DNA from 3 places in the Streptomyces sp. AB3(2024) genome. Region 3 is predicted to be linked to each of the others. Evidence: riboswitches for the same ligand, from Rfam matches in the RefSeq annotation. Region 3 holds a riboswitch; each other region holds the start of a gene.
What was found. Region 3 has a riboswitch for cobalamin ahead of ACEPPI_RS13765 (ribonucleoside-diphosphate reductase subunit alpha). Riboswitches for the same ligand answer to the same signal wherever they lie in the genome.
Positions count from the first base shown of each region.

Region 1: it holds a riboswitch for cobalamin, as region 3 does, so the genes downstream of both, ACEPPI_RS01350 (energy-coupling factor ABC transporter permease) here and ACEPPI_RS13765 (ribonucleoside-diphosphate reductase subunit alpha) in region 3, are expected to answer to the same signal.
Region 2: it holds a riboswitch for cobalamin, as region 3 does, so the genes downstream of both, ACEPPI_RS37155 (ABC transporter substrate-binding protein) here and ACEPPI_RS13765 (ribonucleoside-diphosphate reductase subunit alpha) in region 3, are expected to answer to the same signal.

Region 1 is NZ_JBGWAB010000002.1:89,724-92,985, reverse strand. Features, by position in the region: gene cbiQ (cobalt ECF transporter T component CbiQ) at 1-709, opposite strand, end outside; gene ACEPPI_RS01355 (energy-coupling factor ABC transporter substrate-binding protein) at 713-1,084, opposite strand; gene ACEPPI_RS01350 (energy-coupling factor ABC transporter permease) at 1,081-1,782, opposite strand; cobalamin riboswitch at 1,811-2,029, opposite strand; gene ACEPPI_RS01345 (flavodoxin family protein) at 2,144-2,866, shown strand; gene ACEPPI_RS01340 (hypothetical protein) at 2,898-3,262, opposite strand, start outside.
Region 2 is NZ_JBGWAB010000176.1:1,165-4,426, forward strand. Features, by position in the region: gene ACEPPI_RS37145 (ABC transporter ATP-binding protein) at 1-94, opposite strand, end outside; gene ACEPPI_RS37150 (FecCD family ABC transporter permease) at 91-1,137, opposite strand; gene ACEPPI_RS37155 (ABC transporter substrate-binding protein) at 1,134-2,135, opposite strand; cobalamin riboswitch at 2,170-2,313, opposite strand; tRNA gene ACEPPI_RS37160 (tRNA-Arg) at 2,387-2,470, opposite strand.
Region 3 is NZ_JBGWAB010000025.1:69,703-72,964, forward strand. Features, by position in the region: gene ACEPPI_RS13745 (carbon starvation CstA family protein) at 1-136, shown strand, start outside; gene ACEPPI_RS13750 (YbdD/YjiX family protein) at 133-330, shown strand; gene ACEPPI_RS13755 (Uma2 family endonuclease) at 384-968, opposite strand; gene ACEPPI_RS13760 (GNAT family N-acetyltransferase) at 1,046-1,543, shown strand; cobalamin riboswitch at 1,606-1,734, shown strand; gene ACEPPI_RS13765 (ribonucleoside-diphosphate reductase subunit alpha) at 1,875-3,262, shown strand, end outside.

The DNA of each region.
Region 1 (3,262 bases), on a different contig from region 3:
GGACGGTCAGCAGGGCGGCGGTGGCCGCGAGGAACCGCCAGGACAGCGCCGCTCGCGGGACGAGCACCCGCAGCGCGCCGTCGTAGCCGCGCCCGGCCAGCCCCTCCTGGAGCCGGCCCGCGCGGTCGAAGGCCCGGACGAAGGAGGTCGCCGCGAGCCCGGCCAGGGAACGCCACACCGCCGCCCGGCCGCTCTGCCCGAGCCGGGCCGCCTGCGCCCGGCGGACCTGCGCCATCGAGTCCAGCAGCAGGAAGCCGATCCGGTACATCACGAGGGCCACGTCCACCACGGGGGCGGGCACCCCCGCCCGCACCAGACGTGGCAGTACGTCCGAGACGGGGGTGGTGAACGCGAACAGGAGCACGCCGAGCGAGGCCGCCGAGGTGCGCAGCAGCAGCTCCCCGGCGTGCCGGGGTCCGTCCGGCGCCAGGGAGACGAATCCGGCGGGCCCGCCCAGCGACACCAGCAGCGGCAGCGCCCCGGTCACGCAGAAGCCGAGCGGCACCCGGAAGGCCCGCCACAGCTGCCGCCCCGCCACGCCGGCCGGGCCGAGCAGCACGGCCAGGGTCGCCGCGGCGACCAGCGGCCCGCCGGGCCAGGGCGGCAGGCACACGGCGGTGACGGTCAGGCCGAGTCCCAGCAGGGCCTTCTCCAGGGGGTGACGGCGCCGCCAGCGGCTGCCGTGCGCCGCCACGTCGATCGGCAGCACCGCTTACGACTCCGCCACGGTCGTGGTGGCGGACCCGGTGGCGGGCCCGCCCGGGGCCGCGGAGGCCGCGGCCGCCTGGGCGAGGCCCTGCCGGCGACCCTTGCGCACGCCGAAGTAGTACGCGAGCACGCCCGCGCCGAGCGCCGCCTGGAGGGCGAACAGCGCCGACTCGATCTCCCCGGACGGGGGTTCGTACAGCGGCGAGAACCAGGGCTCGTAGTCGGGCTTCAGCTCGGTGATGGCCGACTCCGCCTGCGCGTCGGCGCCCGCGAACGGCTCCTCCCTGCCGTCGCCGAGCCCCAGCGCGAGCGGGAGCACGGCCAGGGCGGCCACCAGGAACAGCAGCAGGGTGTTGATCTTCGCGTTGCGGGTCATCGGACCGCCGCCCCCTGCTGCGCGCCGGCCGCGCCGGTCAGCTTCGCGACCCCGAGCCGGACCAGGTCCGACCTGCTGGACTGCATCAGCAGGCGCATCACGAGCACAGTCAGCAGCCCCTCGCTGACCGCGAGCGGGATCTGCGTCAGGGCGAAGATCCCCGCGAACTTCTCCAGCGCGCCCGGGAAGCCGCTGCCCGGGTCCGGGAAGGCCAGCGCCAGCTGGACGGAGGTCACGCAGTAGGTGACGAGGTCGGCGAAGAAGGCCCCCAGGAAGACGGTCACCATCAGCGGCGCACCGGACTTCCGCAGCAGCCGGTAGACGGCGTAGCCGGCCCAGGGTCCGGCGATGGCCATGGAGAAGACATTGGCACCGAGGGTGGTGAGCCCGCCGTGCGCCAGCAGCAGGGCCTGGAACAGCAGGGTGATCGTGCCGAGCACCGCCATGATGGGGGGCCGGAAGAGGATGGCGCCGAGCCCGGTACCGGTCGGGTGAGAGCAGCTGCCCGTCACCGAGGGGATCTTGAGCGCGGACAGGACGAAGGTGAACGCCCCCGAGGCCCCGAGCAGCAGCGTGCTCTCCGGATGGGCCTTCACCTCGCGGGTGAGGGCGCGGACTCCGTGGACGACGAACGGGGCGGACGCGGCGCCCCAGGCGACCGCGTGCAAGGGGGGCAGGAACCCCTCGGCTATATGCATGGGTAGAGAGACCTCTCCAGCACCTCGTGGATGGACGACGCGCCCCGGCCGGTCTCCTGGCTCACGGGTACTGATGCCCTGGCTCCGCCTTCCCGGGGCCGTGCGGTCTCCCGCGCGGGCCCAGTGGCTTCCCGCAGGAGTAGAGCCGGACTTCCCGATCACAGTGGCGAGGGCCGCACCGGTTTCCCACCGGTTTCCCGAACACCAAGGCCAGCTGACCCTAGTCGCCGGGGCGGACCGGTAACAACCCGCCTCGATTCGGCCGTTCGGGTGGCCGGATCCGGTACGGGCGTCACCCGGCGCGGCCCGGACGGACGCGGTCCGCTGGCGGCCCCCGCCGGCCCCGGGAAGGGTGGGGCGCATGGCTGCCGACACCCAGGGCTTCGACTATTCGGACCTCTCCGCCGTCTACGTCAACTGCACCCTCAAGCGCTCGCCCGAGACCAGCAACACCGAGGGCCTGATCGTGAAGAGCCGTGCCGTCATGGAGGCGGCCGGCGCCCGGACCTCACTGGTGCGGGCCGTCGACCACGACATCGCGACCGGGGTCTGGCCGGACATGACCGAGCACGGCTGGGAGAGCGACCAGTGGCCGGTCCTCTACAGCCAGATCATGGACGCCGACATCCTCGTGCTCTGCGGGCCGATCTGGCTCGGCGACAACAGCTCCGTCATGAAGCAGGTCATCGAGCGGCTCTACGCCTGCTCCTCCCTGCTCAACGACCGCGGCCAGTACGCCTACTACGGGCGGGTCGGCGGAGCGCTGATCACCGGCAACGAGGACGGCGTCAAACACTGCGCCATGAACGTCCTCTACAGCCTCCAGCACCTGGGCTACGCCATTCCGCCCCAGGCCGACGCGGGCTGGATCGGCGAGGCCGGCCCCGGACCCTCCTACCTGGATCCCGGATCAGGCGGCCCCGACAACGACTTCACCAACCGCAACACGGCCTTCATGTCCTGGAACCTCATGCACCTCGCCGCCCTCCTCAAGCGCGCGGGCGGCATCCCCGCACACGGCAACCAGCGCTCCCTGTGGGACGCGGGCTGCCGCTTCGACTTCCCGAACCCGGAACACCGCTAGCGGTGCGGCGTCCCGGGCCGGGCCGCCGGGTTCAGCAGGTGTTCGGGTGCGCGACGTCCACCACGTACCGCTCGGGCGAGTGGAGGACCGAGGTGGTGAAGGCGGGCTTGGTGTCGAAGGCGGCGCCGAAGGTCACGTACCCCTCGTAGTCGCCGGTCAGGGCGAGGCCCTTGAGCTTGCTGAGGGAGATCTTCTGGAGCTTGGGGCCCTGGTAGACGTTCTGCCCCGCGTCGTCGTGACCGGCGGCGGGGTGCAGGCGGATCTCCAGGAAGTACTTCCCGGCCAGCGGGACGGGCTTGCCGGACCCGTCGTAGACCAGCTGGGAGACGGGTGTGACGGTGACCGGGGGCACGGAGCCCCGGAGGTCGATGACGATCCGGTCGTACGTGCAGTGAC
Region 2 (3,262 bases), on a different contig from region 3:
GCCGGGCGGTCAGGTCGACTCCGCGCAGCAGCTGCTGCCCGTCGATCTCGTAACGCACCGCCTCGACGGTGAGTTCCACCGAACCCCCCGTCATCCGCCCACCACCCCCTCGCCGCGGCCGGACCTGCGCAGCATCCACAGGAAGAACGGCCCTCCCACCAGAGCGGTGACCACGCCGACCGGTATCTCCTCGGGCGCGGCCGCCGTACGGGCCAACAGGTCGGCCAGCGTCAGGAACACGGCCCCGCCCAGCGCGGCGACGGGCAGCAGCGCCCGGTGCCCGGCTCCCACCACCATCCGGGCGGCGTGCGGAACCATCAGCCCGACGAAGCCGATCGCCCCGCTGGAGGCCACCAGCACCCCGATGACGAGGGAGGTGAGCACGAACGCGGCGGCCCGGAACCGGCCGGTGTCCAGCCCGAGGGTGTGCGCGCCCTCCTCCCCCGCGAGCAGCAGGTCCAGGGGCCGGGCCAGGGTGACGAGCACACCGGTCCCGACGAACAGCGCGGCCGCGGGCAGGGCCAGTTCGTCCCAGCGGGCCCCGCCCAGGCCGCCCAGCGTCCAGAACAGCACCGAGCGCATCTGGTCGGGGCTCGCGGACAGTACGAGCACCAGGCTGGTCAGGGCGGAGAGCACGTACTGCACGGCGACTCCGGCCAGGATCAGCCGGCCGGTGGTCATGGTGCCGCCCCTCCGGGCCAGGGCGTAGACGGTGACGAGCGCGGCCATCGACCCGGCGAACGCGGCGAGCGGCACCCCGGCCCCGCCCGCGACCCCTGCGGCGCCCGCGCCGGCGGCCGTACCGAAGACGATGACGAGCACGGCCCCCGCGGAGGCGCCCGAGGAGGCGCCGAGCAGGAAGGGGTCGGCGAGCGGGTTGCGCACGAGGGCCTGGAGCACCGCGCCGGCGACGGCGAGTCCGGCGCCGACGACCGTGCCGAGCAGGACGCGCGGCATGCGGACGTCCCACACGATGGAGGCGAAGGCTCCGCCCTGCGCGTCCGGTCCGGCCAGGACGAGGTCGAGGACCCGGCCGGGGGCGATCCGTACGGGCCCCAGGGCGAGCCCGGCCACCGCCGAGGCCGCCAGAACGGCGGCGAGGATCAGGAGGACGGCGGCGGTCCGGCGGCGCCTCACGCGGCGTCGGGGTGCAGTTGGCGGCCCAGGGACTCGACGGCGTCGGCGACGCGTACGCCGAGCACGGCGGAGGAGAGCGGCAGCACGACGAACCGCCGGTTCTTGACGGCGGGAACCTGAGCCAGCGCCGGGTCGTTGAGCAGGCGCTGCTTCTTGGACTCCACGGTGGTGCCGCCGTAGTCGTAGATGAGGACGACCTCGGGCTTGCGCTCGATGACCTTCTCCCAGGACACGTCGCCGAAGGTGTCGTCGAGGTCGGCGAAGACGTTCGTGCCTCCGGCGAGGGTGACGATCTCGTTGCCGATGCCCTTGCCGCCCGAGGTGAAGGCGGAGCCCTCGCCGGAGTCGTAGACGAAGACGGGCGGCCTCGGCGCGTCCTTCAGACGTGCGGTGACGGCGTCGACGCGGCGCTGCTCGTCCTCGACGAGGGCCGCTCCGCGTTCGGGCACGCCGAAGGTCCGGGCGACCTCGGTGATCTCGGTCTTCAGCTGGGCGAGGCCGACCGGGCCCCGGGTGCAGTACTCCACGCTCAGCCGGGAGCCGATGCCGGACCGGGCGAGCCCTTCACGGTCCCGGCCCTGGCCCTTGTCGAAGGCGCTGGCGTAACCGCCGTACACGAAGTCGGGGTCGGCTCCGAGGAGCACCTCCTTGGAGGGGTATTCGCCGGCCAGCACCTTGATCTTGTCGTAGGCGGGCCGGTAGGCGGGGAGCACGGAGTCGTCGAGGTAGGCCGTGCCGACCATCCGGTCCTGCAGTCCGAGGGCCAGCATGATCTCGGTGGCGTGCTGGTTCATGGTGACGGCCCGCTCGGGCGGGGCCTGGTAGGTGCTGGTGACACCGCAGTTGGTGACGGTGTACGGGAACCCGGGCGCGGGCCGCGCTCCGGGGCCGGGCCGGGCCGCACCGGCGGGTCCGTCGGCCGGCCCGCCGCACGCGGCGAGCGGAACCAGGAAGGCGAGGGCGGCGATGGAGCGCAGGGTTGCGCGGGAACGCGACATGGCGAGGCCTCTCCGGGGGATCCTCGTCCCCGGTCGAAGTGAAGAGGCGGCGCGTCAGTGTCTGACTCCCGGGGCCCGCGGGTGGGCGGAGCTCCGGTCACAGTGGCGGGACCGCACCGGATTCACACCGGTTTCCTGTCCTGCGCCGCCTGGGACAACCCGCACAAGTCTGCCAGATGCCCCCTTTCCCCCGAACGGGGGTCCACAGGTCCAACGCAGCCGGCCGCCACCGCGCTCCACGCACGAACGGCAGGGGACGACAGGAGTCGCGCCTGTGACCCGACCCGCGGTTTCGCAGACCGCTGCCACACTGTTTCCGAGCCTGCTCCGACCTCGACTGAGGCGACTGCCGCCGATGCGACCCCCAGGGAAGGGTGACGAGCCGGATCGCGACACTCCGAACAATCCTGTAGAGCGCTGCTGTTGGAGGCCTGACCGTTCCACTGTTCCGGAATCCCCCCTGTCATATGCCTACCGTCGCCCCGCCTGCGGGTCTACGGTGCTGTCACCGGACCATCCCGGGCCGGCGCCCCCCCCGGCTCCCCACGGGAGGGGCGCCGCGCGCCTGGTGCCAGACATCAGCGGTCCACATCCCGGACCCGCCGACGGGTCGGGGTGCGCTGCTACTGCGGCCATCCCTCGTCGCTCATGCACTGCCGGAACGCCCGGTCCCTCTGTGTCGCCGTATACCCGTTGGCGAGCCGGTCAAGGGTCGCGTCGCCGCTGCCCTGCCCATCAGGCCAGGCCCGGGCAGCCTGCTCAGCGCAATGCGCGTGCGCCTCGAGCCGGGTCGCGGCCACGGCTCGGCCGTTTCCACCGCCACGCTCAGTGTTCACCGCAGAGACCGCGTCGCGCCCGTCCCCGCCGGCCGTCCCGTTCGGGCCTTCAGGCCCTTGCGGACCCTGAGGGCCGAGCACGATGGGATACGCCGAGCATCGCGTCCGGTCGGCGGCAAGTGCCGGCATCGGCGCCCTCGGCGAGGCCGCGGCGTGCAGCCTGCGGGTCGGCAGGGTTGCAGCGGGTCCGGGTATCCCGGCGCGGTGATCAGGCCCCGGTTCCGCCCCACAGGTCGCGCATTCGCAGCCGCTCCGGGACCCGGAGGCGGGCGGGGCGAGCGCGGGGATCGG
Region 3 (3,262 bases):
GCTCTCCGAGGTGCCGTGGACCGAATCGAAGATCGTCGCCCCGGCCGGCCTGCTGGCCTCCGCCGAGGAGAAGGCCGAGCTCGCGGCGGCCGGCCTCGACTCGGGCGGCGGCCGGGTCAAGGAGCCCGTGGCATGAGCGGGGTCCGCGCGGCGCTGGCCAAGGCGCGGTTCTACGTCCGGGAGTTCTCCGGGGAGGCCGCGTACGACCGGTACGTCGCCCACGCCCGCTCCCACGACCCGGACGCCGAGGTCATGACCCGGCGCGCCTTCGAGCGGGCCCGCACCGACGCCCGCGAGGCGGACCCCCGCGAGGGCTTCCGCTGCTGCTGACCACGCGTGAAGGGCTCCGCCGGTTACCGGCGGAGCCCTTCACGCACCGCGGGTCAGCGCACCCAGTCCTTGAGGGGCTCGGTGTCCAGGGTGATGCCTACGGGGTCCGGGAGCCGGACTTCCCTGCCGAACGGCACCGTACGTACGGTCTCGTAGCGGGCGCCGTCCGGGTCACTGTGGACGAGAAGCCGGCATTTGAGCCGATCGACGAGCAGGTAGACGGAGATGCCGGTCTCCGCGTAGGCGCGCGGCTTCTCGATCCGGTCTCGCCGCTCGGTGCCGGAGTTCCACGAGGTCACCTCGACGGCCATCAGGATCGGGCCCGGGTCCACCCAGTCACCCTGCCCGACGAACGCGTCCTCGTGCGCCAGTACGCCGTCCGGAATGGCACGGCCCTGCCGGTACCGCTCCGCCTTGATTCCCTGCCCCGGGTGCAGCCGGAGCCCCGGGTGGTGCTGGATGCAGATCCGCGTCAACCACTGGATGATCCGCCCGTGGTCCCCGTCCGTCATCGCCCTGCTCCTCAGCACCCCACCGATGAATTCCAGTCGCAGCCCCTCTTCCTCACGGGCTGCCATCCGGGCGAGGTGTTCGAACACTTCGGGCGTCATGTGGGGCCGGTCGGTCATCACGGTCAGGCCTCGCTCGCCTTCCTCGACGGTGCCGGTTCGACGATAGCGCCGGGCACCGTCACGCGTGGCGCACACTCGACGGCATGGACATCGAGATCAGGGCGGCGCTGCCCGTCGAGTACGAGCGGCTCGGGGAGATCACCGGCCGGGCCTACACCGGGGACGGTCTGCTCGACCCGAACGAGGACGACCACTACCTGAACGTCCTGCGGGACGTCGCCGGCCGGGCCGGACACGGGGAGGTGATCGTCGCCGCGCGGGACCACGAGGTGCTCGGAGGAGTGACGTTCGCCGCACCCGGGAGCCCCCTCGCCGACATCGCGGGCCCCGGCGAGGCCGAGTTCCGGATGCTGGCCGTGGCCGCCGAGGCGCGCGGGGCGGGGGTCGGGGAGGCGCTGGTGCGGGCCTGCGTCGACCGGGCGCGGGCCCTGGACGGGGTGTCGGCGCTGGTGCTGTCCACCCAGCCCGCCATGCTCGGCGCCCAGCGGATCTACGCCCGCCTGGGATTCGTACGCACTCCGGAGCGGGACTGGGCGCCGATCCCCGCGCTGACCCTGCTCACGTACCGGCTGGAGCTGTAACACCACGCTCAGCAAGGTGCCGACACAACATGTGGGGGGTCACGCATCGGGGCGCCCCCACATGTATGCTCATCCTCGCTGTCGCCGCAGGGGAATCCGGTGTGAATCCGGAACTGTCCCGCAACGGTATGACGTGCACCCATTGGTGCATTCCGCAAGTCCGAGGACCTGCCGGCAGCGCGCCCGGATCGACCGAACCGGGTAGAGACACGTCCGGGCCTCGCGGTTGGGCCGGTGGACGCCGTGCGGCACGTCGCGCCTTCCCGTGCGCCCGCATGCGCCCGCCCGCGCCCCCGCCGATGACCGGGCCGAGCGAGGGAGAGCTCCCGCCGTGACCATCGCGCCTTCTGCACCGCGCGCCGAGTCCACTTCTGGCGACACCACCGAAGGCCCGGGGGCCGCGCTGCTGCGTACTCTCACCGAGCTGACCGTCGACCTCCCCGACACCGACCCGGGCCGGGTCGCCGCCGCCGCCCTGCGCGGGCGCAGCGCCGTCGCGGACGAGGCCGAGCTGCGGGGGCTGGCCACCGAGGCCTCCGCGGGCCTGATCTCCGAGGACCCGGCGTACTCCCGCCTCGCCGCCCGCCTGCTGACGCTGGCCGTCGCCGACGAGGCCGCGGGCCAGGGCTCGGGCTCCTTCGCCGAGTCCGTCGCCGTCGGCCACCGCGAGGGCCTGATCGCGGACCGCACCGCCGAGTTCGTCGCCCTCCACGCGGCCCGTCTGAACTCCCTGGTCGAGCACGCGCTCGCCGAGGGCGCGGACGACCGCTTCGGCTTCTTCGGCCTGCGCACCCTGCACAGCCGCTACCTGCTGCGCCACCCGATCACCCGTCAGGTGATCGAGACCCCGCAGTACTTCATGCTGCGCGTGGCCTGCGGCCTCGCCGAGAACGACACCGTCCAGGCCGTCGAGGAAGTCGCCTCCCTCTACCGGCTGATGAGCCGCCTGGACTACCTGCCGTCCTCCCCCACGCTCTTCAACTCCGGCACCCGCCACCCGCAGATGTCCTCCTGCTACCTGCTGGACTCCCCGCTGGACGAGCTGGACTCGATCTACGACCGCTACCACCAGGTCGCCCGCCTCTCCAAGCACGCCGGCGGCATCGGCCTGTCGTACTCCCGCATCCGGGCCCGCGGCTCCCTGATCCGCGGCACCAACGGCCACTCCAACGGCATCGTGCCGTTCCTGAAGACCCTCGACGCCTCCGTCGCCGCCGTGAACCAGGGCGGCCGCCGCAAGGGCGCCGCCGCCGTCTACCTGGAGACCTGGCACGCGGACATCGAGGAGTTCCTGGAGCTCCGCGACAACACCGGTGAGGACCAGCGCCGCACCCACAACCTGAACCTGGCCCACTGGGTGCCGGACGAGTTCATGCGCCGCGTCAACGCCGACGCCGACTGGTCGCTGTTCTCCCCGGCCGACGTCCCCGAACTGGTGGACCTTTGGGGCGACGAGTTCGACGCCGCCTACCGCAAGGCCGAGGCGTCGGGCCTGGCCCGCAAGACCATGCCCGCCCGCGACCTGTACGGCCGGATGATGCGCACCCTCGCGCAGACCGGCCAGGGCTGGATGACCTTCAAGGACGCTTCCAACCGCACGGCGAACCAGACCGCCGAGCCGGGCACCGTCGTCCACTCCTCCAACCTCTGCACCGAGATCATCGAGGTCACCAACGACGGCGAGACGGCCGTCTGCAACCTCGGCTCGGTCAACATGGG